DNA from 2 places in the Bacillus sp. 2175 genome. Region 1 is predicted to be linked to the other one. Evidence: riboswitches for the same ligand, from Rfam matches in the RefSeq annotation. Region 1 holds a riboswitch; the other holds the start of a gene.
What was found. Region 1 has a riboswitch for preQ1 ahead of queC (7-cyano-7-deazaguanine synthase QueC). Riboswitches for the same ligand answer to the same signal wherever they lie in the genome.
Positions count from the first base shown of each region.

Region 2: linked by a shared signal. The riboswitch ahead of ACXKY9_RS07455 (QueT transporter family protein) and the one ahead of queC (7-cyano-7-deazaguanine synthase QueC) in region 1 are both predicted to bind preQ1.

Region 1 covers NZ_CM173819.1:1,135,425-1,142,414, forward strand. Annotated here, with positions in the region: gene ACXKY9_RS06130 (M3 family oligoendopeptidase) at 1-1,022, shown strand, start outside; gene ACXKY9_RS06135 (DinB family protein) at 1,160-1,693, shown strand; gene ACXKY9_RS06140 (DUF6254 family protein) at 1,795-1,911, shown strand; gene kinB (sporulation sensor histidine kinase KinB) at 1,923-3,131, opposite strand; PreQ1 riboswitch class I at 3,338-3,381, shown strand; gene queC (7-cyano-7-deazaguanine synthase QueC) at 3,475-4,137, shown strand; gene queD (6-carboxytetrahydropterin synthase QueD) at 4,137-4,628, shown strand; gene queE (7-carboxy-7-deazaguanine synthase QueE) at 4,621-5,337, shown strand; gene queF (preQ(1) synthase) at 5,356-5,853, shown strand; gene ACXKY9_RS06170 (YkvS family protein) at 5,902-6,087, opposite strand; gene ACXKY9_RS06175 (hypothetical protein) at 6,321-6,503, shown strand; gene ACXKY9_RS06180 (histidine phosphatase family protein) at 6,592-6,990, shown strand, end outside.
Region 2 covers NZ_CM173819.1:1,376,738-1,383,727, reverse strand. Annotated here, with positions in the region: gene ACXKY9_RS07485 (LysE family transporter) at 1-256, opposite strand, end outside; gene ACXKY9_RS07480 (YqcI/YcgG family protein) at 271-999, opposite strand; gene cspB (cold shock-like protein CspB) at 1,261-1,458, shown strand; gene ACXKY9_RS07470 (DUF2564 family protein) at 1,578-1,826, shown strand; gene ACXKY9_RS07465 (zinc-finger domain-containing protein) at 1,860-2,036, opposite strand; gene ACXKY9_RS07460 (ribonuclease H family protein) at 2,049-2,708, opposite strand; gene ACXKY9_RS07455 (QueT transporter family protein) at 2,860-3,345, opposite strand; PreQ1 riboswitch class I at 3,352-3,396, opposite strand; gene ACXKY9_RS07450 (aldose 1-epimerase family protein) at 3,530-4,402, shown strand; gene ACXKY9_RS07445 (reverse transcriptase-like protein) at 4,472-4,858, shown strand; gene ACXKY9_RS07440 (DMT family transporter) at 4,872-5,777, shown strand; gene ACXKY9_RS07435 (DUF6123 family protein) at 5,780-6,040, opposite strand; gene ACXKY9_RS07430 (cysteine hydrolase family protein) at 6,223-6,783, shown strand; gene ACXKY9_RS07425 (GNAT family N-acetyltransferase) at 6,825-6,990, opposite strand, start outside.

The sequences.
Region 1 (6,990 bases):
GTACAGATTATAATGCGGAGATGGTGGCTAATTACCGTCAGCAAGTGCTAGATTATATCGTTCCCGTTACAACGGAATTAAGAAAGCGACAACAAGCACGTATCGGTGTAGAGAAGTTAGCTTATTACGACGAAAACTTTGAGTTTGCTACAGGTAACCCAACTCCAAAAGGAGATGCGGATTGGATTGTTGATCATGGAAAGACAATGTATAAAGAGTTATCGATTGAAACAGATGAATTTTTCAATTTCATGCTAGATAATGATTTATTAGATTTAGTTGCGAAAAAAGGAAAAGCTGGTGGCGGATATTGTACATATATTGAGAATTATAAAGCGCCATTTATTTTCTCAAACTTCAATGGAACATCTGGTGACATTGATGTATTAACACATGAAGCAGGTCATGCTTTCCAAGTATATGAAAGTCGTAAATTTGAAATTCCAGAATATAATTGGCCAACATATGAGGCATGTGAAATCCACTCTATGAGTATGGAATTCTTTACATGGCCATGGATGAAGCTATTCTTTGAAGAAGATGCAGATAAATATTACTTCTCTCACTTAAGTTCAGCACTTCTGTTTTTACCTTATGGTGTATCTGTTGATGAATATCAACATTATGTATATGAAAATCCTGAAGCATCACCTGAAGAGCGTAAGACAGCATGGCGTAACATAGAGAAGAAATATTTACCACATCGTGATTATGAGGATAATGATTATTTAGAGCGCGGTGGTTTTTGGCAACGTCAAGGGCATATTTATAGCTCACCGTTCTATTATATTGATTACACGCTTGCTCAAATTTGTGCGCTACAATTTTGGAAACGTGCAAGAGATAATAGACAAGAGGCTTGGGAAGATTATGTGAATCTGTGCCAACAAGGTGGAAGTAAATCGTTCTTAGAATTAGTAGAAGTTGCAAATTTAACATCACCATTTGCTGAAGGCTGTGTGAAAAGTGTTATTACAGAAATTGAAGCATGGTTACATGCGATTGACGACACAAAATTGTAAAAAACATGCGCTTTTTTTCACATGTTTAACATCGACATAATGGGAAAATGATGAGATAATAAAAGAAAATTCAGAATACTAAAGAGGTGTTTCTAATAAGGAGCACCTCTTTTCACAAACAAAAGGGGGGAACAAGTATGCTTCAATCTAATATGGATGTAAGTTTAGAAAGTTTAGTAAACTCATTACAGTCTACTCGAAGCACGCTATTATCAGAAATTGAAATGTTAAATGACACAGAAGTGAATGTAAAGCCACGCCGTGATAAATGGAGCATTATTCAAATTTTACACCACTTGCATTTAGTTGAACAATCTGTCACGTCTGCCCTTGTATATGCTTTACAAAAAAAGGAAAGAAACATGACTCCATTTAAAGACCTCCAACTTACGCTTGATCGCACACATAAACGAGAAGCTCCTCAGCAAATGCAACCAACAGAAACTTTAATGAAAAAACAGCAAGGAATTCAATTGCTAGAACATTCACGCCAAGAACTATTACACGCGCTTCATAGTGTTATAGATGAAAAAGATTTATTTGAAAATGGATTAAAGCATCCTGTTTTTAATGATCTGAATTTGTATCAATGGGTTCAATTTCTTGATTTGCATGAACAAAGACATCTTACGCAGTTAAAAGAGGCGAAACATGCAATTTTGCAACGCTAAAGTGGAAGAAGTGGGAAACCACTTCTTTTTTGATACGTGCATAGTTTTCTTTCTTATTTTGGAATACTACATGGAGAAAGAAAAGAAGGAGTTGAAAAAACATGTCTAAGAAGAAGCGAGAAGAAGAGCGCGCCTGGAAAGCACGTAAAGAAAATCAACAACCGCACGGAAAAGTGAAAGCTTTTGCTGAATTAGTTGAAGGAACAGAAAAAACGTGATGAGTATTTCATCACGTTTTTTGTATGAGTGGAAAAGTTAATAAAAAGGTTGTACCGATTCCTTTTTCACTTATAATATCAATTTTTCCATTCATAGCTTGAACAACACTGAATACGACCATCATTCCAAGTCCAGTACCTTTTTCTTTCGTTGAATAAAAAGGAGAGCCAAGACGTTTTACTTGTTCTGAATCCATACCGACTCCTGTATCTTTTATATATAACTGAATATGCTTATGATCAGGAACTAATGTGAAATAAAGATCACCGCCTTTTGGCATAGCCTCAATGCAATTTTTTAAAATATTTAATAAACATTGATTTAGTTTTTGCTTTTCACCAGCGATAAAAAAAGAAGTGCTTTGCTTTATATAATGAGTACGTACATTTGTTAAATTAGTAAGCGGTGTAATTAACGACAATGCATGTAGTAATTCTTCTTCTAACTGTAATGTTTGTTCTTTTTCAATGCTTGGTTTAGCAAAGGTTAAATAATCTGTAAGAACATGATTTGCTTGTTCGATGCCGTTAATGGCAATGTCGATATACAATTTTCGTTCCTGCTCAGTACAGGTATCTGATTGTAACAGTTGTAAAAAACCTTTCGTTGAAGTTAATGGATTGCGAATTTCATGAGAGATAGACGCTGCCATTTCACCAATTAAATGAAACTTTTCAGCATTTATAAGTTCGTTTTGGAGACGAACTTGAGTTTGTAATATGTGCAGTAAATATAAAATTAGAATCGTACCAAGCATTGAACATAACTCATACACAATAATATGCAGTATATAATCAGTCTTATTTGTAACCTTTGAAAGGAAGAAGGGTATCCAACTAAATCCGTATGTGAGACTGTAGATAATAGCAAGTGTTATTTTTATACGATTAGAAGTTTGATTAAAAAATTTATATGTTAATAGTAGAACAATAAATAGAAGAACAGAACCGATAAGAGATGGGAAAACACCTACCCCACCTAATAATAAGCGATATATGTTTAATACAACTAAGATAGAACCACCAGCAATAGGCCCTCCCGTTAATGTACCGACAATTAATACAATATGGCGCATATCAAATTGAAAACCATTATTTGTTTTTGCTGCAAATGTAATACAGAGTACGGTAGCAAGGCAACAGAGTACAATGAATATAGCTGAATTTAATTTAGGAGAGCGTTTCCCTTTTTGATTCCAAAATAAATGATATACGAGCATTGTAATCAGGATGAATAATATATTTAAAAAGAGATAAATAATAAAGGATTTCAGTGGGATGCCTCCTCTCTTCTTAGATTAAATTAATCATACTATAAAATGAAAGAAATGAAATAATAAATAGCGGAAAAATCAGAAATTTTTACGCTAGTATACAATATGTTACAATAAGCTGTGTCAATGAAAGAAGAAATTCCGTGCATCGCGCGGGAGAGGTTCGCGAACTCCCTCTATAAAAAACTATGGAAACAACAATATCCTTAGGTATTGTTTTGTTTTTTTATTGTGACAGTTCAAGAACGTTCTTTCTTCTTATTTATAGTAGAGAAGGAGAATGAGTGAAATGAAAAAAGAAAAAGCAGTTGTTGTTTTTAGTGGAGGACAAGATAGTACGACATGTTTATTTTGGGCAATAGAGCAGTTTGCAGAGGTAGAAGCTGTAACGTTTAATTACAATCAACGTCATAAGCTAGAAATTGATTGTGCAGCGGAAATTGCAAAAGAACTAGGAATAAAGCATACGGTACTAGATATGAGTCTATTAAATCAACTTGCTCCAAATGCGTTAACCAGAACGGATATGGAGATTACACATGAAGAAGGTGAATTGCCATCGACATTTGTAGATGGACGAAATTTACTCTTCTTATCATTTGCTGCTGTATTAGCAAAACAAGTTGGAGCACGTCATATTGTAACGGGTGTATGTGAAACTGATTTCAGTGGTTATCCAGACTGCCGTGACGTGTTTGTGAAATCGTTAAATGTTACTTTAAATTTATCTATGGATTACCCGTTTGTCATTCACACGCCACTTATGTGGATTGATAAGGCTGAAACATGGAAATTATCAGATGAACTTGGAGCATTTGAGTTTGTTCGAGAAAAAACATTAACATGTTATAACGGAATCATTGGTGATGGTTGCGGTGAATGTCCAGCATGTCAACTTCGTAAAGCAGGATTAGATACGTACCTACAAGAACGCGAAGGAGCGAATAACTAATGGATAACTTTTTTGGATTTCGCATCGTAGAGAATTTGCAAAAAATGGACAAGGATATTCAGCGTAAACAACTCAAATACCATAATAAAAGAGTAATGGTCAGCAAGGAATTTACATTTGATGCAGCACACCATTTACACTGTTATGAAGGGAAATGTAAAAACTTACACGGTCACACATATAAAGTTGTATTTGGAATTAGTGGATATGTAAATGAAATAGGTCTTGCAATTGACTTTGGAGATATAAAAGAAATTTGGAAAAATGAAATCGAAATTTATCTAGATCATCGTTATTTAAACGAAACGTTACCTGCAATGAATACGACTGCTGAAAATATGGTCGTTTGGATTTATGAAAAGATGGCAGAAGCACTAACAAAAGAGAATCGAGTGAACGAATATAAAGGAGCTCGCGTTGAATTTGTTCGTCTATTTGAGACGCCGACTAGTTATGCGGAAGTAAGACGGGAGTGGATGCTTGATGAGTAAAATCCCTGTCTTAGAAATATTCGGTCCGACTATTCAAGGTGAAGGAATGGTTGTAGGGCAAAAAACAATGTTTATTCGTACAGCTGGTTGTGATTATAGCTGTGCTTGGTGTGATTCTGCTTTTACGTGGGATGGATCAGCTAAAGATCAAATTAGACAGATGACACCAGAAGATATTTGGGATGAGCTTGTTGCAATTGGAGGAGAAAATTTTTCTCATGTTACGATTTCAGGTGGAAATCCGGCATTGCTGAAAAATATTGAGTTTCTTCTTTCTATATTAAAAGAAAATGGAATGCGAACGGCAATTGAAACGCAAGGGAGTAAATGGCAAGATTGGTTACTTCAAATTGATGAGGTAACAATTTCTCCAAAACCACCAAGTTCAACGATGAAAACAGATTTTCATAAGTTAGATGCTATTATTGAGAAACTAGCAGGAAAAGATATTAGTTTAAAAGTAGTAGTATTCGATGATCATGATTTTGAATATGCAGTTAAGATGCACGAACGTTATCCAAAGGTACCATTTTTCTTACAAGTAGGAAACGATGATACAAAAACAGTGGATGATGCGATGCTTATAAAAAATTTATTAGATAAGTATGAATGGCTGATTGATAAAGCTGTAAATTGTAAAGAGATGAATGATGCCAAAGTATTGCCTCAGCTTCATGCGTTAGTATGGGGAAATAAGCGCGGCGTATAACGAGAAGGGATGTTTAAAATGACAGGAAGATTAGATGAAGATTTAAAAGATGTAACATTACTAGGGAATCAAAATACAAAATATTTATTTGAATATAGCCCAGAAATATTAGAGGTATTTGATAATAATCATCCAAACCGTGATTATTTTGTAAAATTCAATTGTCCTGAATTTACAAGTTTATGCCCGAAAACAGGACAACCAGATTTTGCAACAATTTATATTAGCTATATTCCAGAGCAAAAAATGGTAGAGAGTAAATCTTTAAAGTTGTATTTATTTAGTTTCCGCAATCATGGTGATTTCCACGAAGATTGCATGAACGTTATTATGAACGATTTAATTAAATTAATGGATCCGCGTTATATTGAGGTATGGGGGAAATTCACACCACGTGGTGGCATTTCAATTGATCCATACTGCAACTACGGGCGCCCAGGTACGAAGTATGAACAAATGGCTGACTACCGCATGATGAACCACGATCTATATCCGGAAACAATTGATAATCGTTAATAGAAAGAAAGGGCCTGTATACTATACAGGCCCTTTCTTTCTATTATATTATGCATTTTGATTAATGACAGTATAGTTTTTATGACTTACAACTGTAAGAGGTTCCATATCTAGTTCTCTAAAATTCTTCATAATTGTTATATCAACAATAACAGAGTTTTGATTTACTTTTTGAACACGGCCTTGCATTCCACCTTTAAATTCGATGATATCTCCAGTTTCTGCGATCTGCATAAGCAACTCTCCTTGTTACAGTTTTCCCAAAAAAAGAATAAATTTGGGTTTTTTTATTTCCTCCTATTTTGAACCATATTTCCTACTTTGTAAATGTTTCCAAAGTAAAAATTCGAAAAATATTCACTTTTTGTAAGAAAATATGTAGAAAATCCATGTTTTTTAGAAAAAATAGCAAAAATGCAAGAATCTTTATATCGAGGTATAATGAAAAAGTAGAATAACCTGCTGAAGTGGGAGAAATTAGAGGCGGTAAAATGATGTTTGAATTTGTGGGGAGTGTTATAGCTTTAATTTTATTTTTATTTTCTTATATGCATTTAAAAAAGATTCGTCAATATGATACGAGTACATATTTTGATGGGATGGATGGTATCCATGCTTCGATAACACATGATAGTGGTGGGGAGATGTAAAGGTATATAACTTTATTTTCTTGCGTGGTATGATGTTTAGAACTAGTGCATAATAGAGTTCATAAGTGATGAATGGAGAGTGAAAAGAATGAAGATTTCTTTTATTCGTCATGGTTGTTTAAGTCGTATAAGAGAACCGATGACAATTAATTCATTTCACGAATGGATGAAACAGTATGATTCCGAGTCAATGATACAAAAAGCTAAAATGCCGATAGAAACAATAGAGGCAATTGAAGCAGCGAAATTTGTCTTAACAAGTGATCAAAGGCGTGCTGTACAATCAGCAGCTGAATTGACGGATTCTTTATCTTTTATGCAAAATTCTCTTTTTAGAGAAGCTGAAGTTCCTTCATGCTTTTTTGCTCCGAAGTGGTTGAAATGCACAATTAAGGTATGGATGTTCATTGGACGAACATTATGGATACTTGGCTACCATAAAGATGTTGAGTCTTATAAGGAAGTAAGAGAGAGGGTAAGGCAAGCG
Region 2 (6,990 bases), 240 kb from region 1:
CTGCAGTCATTCCACCAATTCCAACAACCCAAGCGTGCCAAAAACCACGTTCAATTCCTCGTTTTAACATTTCAATATTAATCGGCCCTACTGGCGCAGCTAATGATATACCTAATACGATTTGCTGTATAATTGCTCCAAACATCGCTCTATCCTTTCTACTCTCTTTATTACTAGTTAATGATATAATTTGAAAAAATAGACTAGCTTTCGTAATAAAATACCCTTTTTTATCCAAAATATACAAAAGAGCCATCCAGATGATGGCTCTTATTTTTCTATCCTATGAAGAAAAGGACATTTCCCTTTTATTAGCTCTACATCGTCTCCTATGAAATATTGTTTCCATTCACGATGCTCTGGGTCACCGTAATGACTAATGTTAGGATGTTTCGGCAATTGATCCCACTTTTCAACTCGCTCACGGACCATTTGTCTTGAATATGCTCCTTTAGGACGATCTCCCTCTAATCCATCAAAAATAGTGCGTGGCTGAAACCCAATAACGAGAGAATTCCCTAAATGTCTAGTTTTTCGTTGTTTATAAGCTGGCGCATTTCCAAATGCAAATATTGGCTCACCACCAAATGAAAATTCCCATAAATAATGATCTGGATCTTCAGGAATTTGCTTTGGCCATGCTTGATTATCGTTTTCATGTAAATACTGTAGCACTTTCCAAAAGGAATCACGGTAATATTCGAGTGATTGTTCTTCACATTCCGGTTCTACAAAAAGGAAAAAGCCCCTTCTTACAATCGGCCTCTCTTTCATTAACTCTAAAAAAGATAACATTGTATGTGGCAAATGACTCCAATCATTATGAGAAAGAAATGAATAGCGAAGTTCATTCTTTTTCAAAGCTGTTAAACCGAAATAACATGGAAAAGTTGGTTCTAACACGACACTTGAAAAAATCTCAAATTCTTTTGCAACCCAATCCGGTATGTCGGTTCTCGTTCTCATTTCTTCATTATCTAATAAGTAAGACTTATTCATTCTTTCACCTCATTATGTATAGCATTCAATTAAGAATATTACATACTCGGCCTGTCCTATACCTATTTAAAAATTCGACTGAAAAATTATTTAAAAATACAAAAAATAAAATCGCTTACTTGACTAAATTCTCCCAATTCGTGTATATTTAAATTAATCATTTAGCAGAATATTCAAGAATATAGCATTTTTAGTTTATATTATTTTTCAAATGAATTTCACTAAATGAAAATAGTAAACGCTTTTAGGAGGAATTATAACATGCAAGGAAAAGTAAAATGGTTTAACAACGAAAAAGGTTTTGGATTTATCGAAATGGAAGGCGCTGACGATGTATTCGTACATTTCTCTGCTATTCAAGGAGATGGCTACAAAGCTTTAGAAGAAGGTCAAGAAGTATCTTTCGACATTACTGAAGGTAACCGTGGACCTCAAGCTGCTAACGTAGTAAAACTTTAATCCAACATATAACAGGAGGTTACCTTACTTGGTAACCTCCTTTATTATTCCTTTGTATATTTCCGTTTTACAGAGCAAAAACTATGTGAAATGCGCAATATACAAAGGAGGCAGTAACAATGGGATCAGAAGTAAATGATTTTGAAGAAGTAAAATTCCGTGTAGAAACAGCACAAAAGATGGTAGGTTCTGCAACAATTTCAATGGATCCAGACACATTAGAGCATGCCACTACTGCAGTAGAAGCAGCTCGCTCACAGCTTGAAATTATGAAATCTGTTGCAGTAGATTTAGATGAACCATTTTTAATGAACGAGGAAAAGAAACTAAGCAAATGCGAGCAGCAATTAAACGAAGCAAAGCACTAAAAAACATCCAGAGAATTTTCTCTGGATGTTTTTTTATGACAACTGTTCTCCATACTTTTTCAATGTTTCTCCAACTGTACATTGTCTTATACAAAATGAATGAGCATAATACTTACTATTTGTCTTTCGATTATGTTCTCGCAAGAAACATCCTTCACAGTATGTTTCTAATAAGTCATTTACCTCTGTAATGAGTTGCTTTTTATCCACCTTTGCACCTCTCTATTCGGTTATTTCTTTATGACTATCAATGACTGTCCCTTCTAATGCTTGCGTTGCTAATTGATGTGCTTCTTTATTTTGTTTTCTAGATATCGGTTCACATACAAGTTTTAATTTCATTTGCTTCGCCTTTTGTTCAATTTGATCTAAATAATGGTTTAAATGCTCATCATAACAAGGCCATTCTCCGGCTAATTGCTGCAATACAACTTGAGAATCGCCGCGAAGTGTAACTGCTTCATATTTAATCCCTAATTCCTCGAGTATATTCATACCGTATAATAGTGATGCATACTCCGCTTCATTATTATCATCTATACCTTCTATATATGCATTGCGGCGAATGCGGTAGTTTGTATTTCCTTTTTTATAATACACACATATACCAACGCCAGCTTCTTTCGTTTGCACATCATACCCCCCATCAAAATAAACGAGTATTTCTTGGGGCTCTTCCTCTACTTGCTTACTTAACTTTTTCATCTCTTTTAATGACCATTCTGCGTCCATTTCATCATAAAATGAAAATTCTTTTACTCTTCCTGTTTTCTCAAAATCCTCTGCAAATTGAAGTATTTCTTCTATGTTCATATACTCTGTTGTTAATTCCGTCTGCAATCCGCGCTTCGTTTTATACAACCAATGAATTTTATATTTCATACTACATTCCCCTTATGTAAGACTTCTTATATGTAGCCAGCTAATAAAAGCCTCACTTTATTTTATTATATTTTATCAAGAGTCAAAGAATTATATTCAATATTATCACATGCAAAAAGAGCTATCCCTATAGGAATAGCTCTTTCATCTATTACATAAATCTTTCAAATTGTACTCGCTTATTAATCCAGTACATTACAGGCATACCAATCGCCATGACAACAAATTCACCGATTGCACATGTTAACCAAGACAACATAAATGGTAAACCCAATGCAAGATGAAGTTCAATTGCAATCATAAACATTGTAATCGTAAAGATAACTGTATTAAAAATCATACGAGCCCAAACACCTTTAATAAATCGCATAGAAATAATCGTTGCAACTAACGCAAGAATAGATTGGCCTACTCCAAATACTAAATCATAAGCGATCATAGGTGAGAAAAAGAGATTCGTTAAAAATACACCTAATACAATTCCGTAAATTGCTTTCTTGTTAAATACAACGAGATGATTAAACATCTCTGAAATACGAAACTGTACATTTGTAAAGCCAAATGGCTGAATAAGCATAGAAACAGCAATATATAATGCCGCTAAAATACCATTACCGACTAATGTTCTAATATTCATGACAAAATCTCCTTAGTTTTTTTACGTGGGATGGTTTCGAACCACGTTATTCTTTTTTTTAGCAACAAGATTATATTTTACGTGGTAGCCCCTCTTTCGTCAATAGATTTCCTATCATAAACTACCTTTTTCCTTTTAGACAACGTATAATGAAACATATGAAAGATTTAGGAGGTTTCACTTCATGACAGCAACAATTCAAAATGAAAAAGTGATCGTTTCCATTTCTGACAAAGGTGCAGAATTACAGAGCGTTCGCTTAAAAGAAGACAACATAGAATATTTATGGCAAGGTGATTCTACTTATTGGGGACGCCGTGCACCAATTTTGTTCCCAATTGTCGGTCGATTAGTAGATAATACATACTACGTAGACGGTAAACCATATTCATTAACACAACACGGTTTCGCTCGTGATCTTACTTTCTCTGTGAAAGAACAAAGCGAAACAAAGATCACTTATATCGTTACTAGTAATGAAGAAACATTAAAAAAATACCCATACGAATTCGAATTACTCGTTTCTTATGAGCTAGATGGACAAAGTGTTCATGTAACATATGAAGTAAACAATCCTACTTCTAAAGAAATGTTCTTCTCAATCGGAGCACATCCTGGATTCAACTTCCCTTTATTGGACGGTGAATCATTTACAGATTATCACTTATCGTTTAATGGTTCGGAACGCTTAGAAACAAGCGTATTAGAAGGGCCTTATCTTTCAAACAAAAAGCAATTAATCGCTGAAAATACGACTGAATTGCCACTTACATACGATTTATTCAAAAATGATGCACTTATTTTTGAACATATGAATACGAATGAAATTTCGATTCGTTCTCATAAACATAATAAATTTGTAAAAGTAGAATTTGATGGATTTCCATTTGTCGGCGTATGGACACCAGGGGATAACGCACCTTTCTTATGTATTGAACCTTGGTATGGAATCGCTGATGAAGTAAATCCAGCAAAAGATTTCAAGGACAAAAAGGGAATTCAATCTTTACAAGCGAATGAAACATTTACATGTCGTTACAGCATCACAATCGGATAACTACCCTATCCCCTACTTCAAAAAAATATTTAAGTAGGGGATAATCTTATAATTTGGAGGTTTCTCATTTTGATTGAAGTATATATTGATGGTGCATCAAAAGGAAATCCTGGTCCTTCTGGTGCAGGAGTGTTTATTAAAGGCGTTCAGCCGCCTGTACAATTATCAGTACCACTTGGAACAATGTCCAATCATGAAGCAGAATACCGCGCTTTACTTCTAGCATTAAAATATTGCATCGAGCATAATTATAGCACTGTCTCTTTTCGTACAGATTCCCAGCTTGTCGAACGGGCTGTTGAAAAAGAATACGCAAAAAATAAAATATTTGCACCTCTTTTAGATGAAGCACTGCAGTACATAAAAAACTTCGATCTCTTTTTTATTAAGTGGATTCCAAGTAGTCAAAATAAAGTAGCTGATGAATTAGCTAGAAAAGCTATCTTACAAAATTAACGGGGGTATGAGTGTGAAAAGAGAGTGGATTGCTCCTCTTGCTTTATTATTTGTCTCTTTTATTTGGGGAGCTACGTTTGTTGTCGTTCAAAACGCTATGTCTTTCGTTGGTCCATTTACGTTTAATGGTATTCGCTTTTTATTCGCTGGAATTATTTTATTATTCGTTCAAATTATTTTCTCACAGAAAACTTCAAAACAAGAATTAAAACATAGTAGTTTAGCCGGATTAATAGTTGGGTTCTTCTTATTTGTCGGTTATTTATTGCAAACATTTGGCTTACTCTATACAACATCTTCAAAAGCAGGTTTCTTAACTGGGCTAAGCATTGTTATGGTCCCAATCTTTTCCTTTATCTTTTTAAAACAAAAAGCTACCATTTTCATCGTACTTGGTATTGTTGTAGCTACAACAGGTTTATACTTATTAACAGCTGCTGATTCTTTCCAATTAAATATAGGAGATATACTTGTTCTCGGTTGTGCAGTCGCTTTCGCTGCCCATATTCTTATTAACGGCTTCTTTTCTAAGAAAATATCACCTTTATTATTAAGCACATCTCAAGTATTAGCTGTTGGTATATTTTCTTCTATTTGCGCTTTTTTGTTTGAAGATTGGGAAAAGTTATTTTCAGTATCACTATGGACGAATCAATCCTTTTTATTCGCACTCTTTCTAACTGCCCTGTTTGCAACATCTATTGCTTTTTTCATTCAAACATCGGCACAAAAACACACTTCTCCAACGAGGGTAGCAATTATTTTCGCAATGGAGCCCGTTTTTGCTGCATTAACAGGCGTTCTCGTTGCAAATGAACAACTTTCTATTTCTGCTATTATCGGATGTCTATGTATTTTTCTAGGCATGATTTTTGTTGAATTACCTTCCAAAACAAAAAAAGAAGCGCAGGCTGCGTGAAGTTACGCTTGTAACTTCCGCATAAAAGCCTTAGCGCTTTTTTTATCTGTAATTTCTTCCTCTTTCAATCGTTCTAATAACGCAACGAAATAACTACCATCAAACTGCAATTGATGTTTAATTGTCGCTTCTATTGCTGCGTTCACAATCCCATCAGACGCACCAGTATATCCTTGTCCAAACATAATAAACCCTTGTGCTTCCTCTGATAATTTAAATCCTTTCGTATGTAAGAATGAAAGATAATCTTCTACTGTTTGCATGTTATTCCCACCTACTCAAAAATTCTCCATCTCCTATCATACATGTTTTTACACGCTATGAGAATGAAATTTCTTTGACAACTTTGTAAATCAATCTTCTACTTCTCTTACAATGGAGGGTTTTCTAATAATCTGAAGGAATATGTACAGTGGAACTTATTTCATATTAAAGGGGAGACACGATGAAACAAGCACTATTAATTATCGACGCTCAGCAAGAATTAATTGATGGAAATGAGCAAGAAAATGAAGTTTTTCGTAAAACCGAGCTATTATCTACACTAAATATAGCCCTCCAGAAAGCAATAGATTCAAATGCTCTTATTGTTTTCGTAAGAGATATCGATGTTGCTTCTGGTAGTGGCGAAGGATTTGAAGTACATAATCAAATTCAAGTACCCCAGTCTGCAATCTTTATTAATAATGCAGCAACCAATTCATTCTACGGTACTTCTTTACTTGAACTTTTAAAAGAAGAAAACATTAATCATATTGTTATAGGCGGATGTAAAACAGAACATTGCATTGACACTGCCGTTAGGACAGCAACTGTACAAGGATTTGACGTTACATTAATTAAAAACGGTCATTCAACAACTGATTCTAACGTATTGTCTGCAGAACAAATTATTGGTCATCACAATAAAACTTTACACGGTCATTATAACGTTGATCATTTTTCTATGGTGCGAGATATCGAGGAAGACCTCTTTCAGCCAACTCATGACCAATATCGTGATTAAATTGGCTCAAAAAAGAATCCTTCATTTAAAAGGGTTCTTTTTTATCCAAAAATTTGCGCTGCAATACTATATAGTTCACTATTTCTGTTTATTAACCGATTACTATTTTTCATCATAATTGGCGGTATATTCACCTTTTTAAAACCAGCAATCTCTAATTCTTTCATGAAATCGTTCTTTCCTTCTAGTACATCAATTCTTAATTTA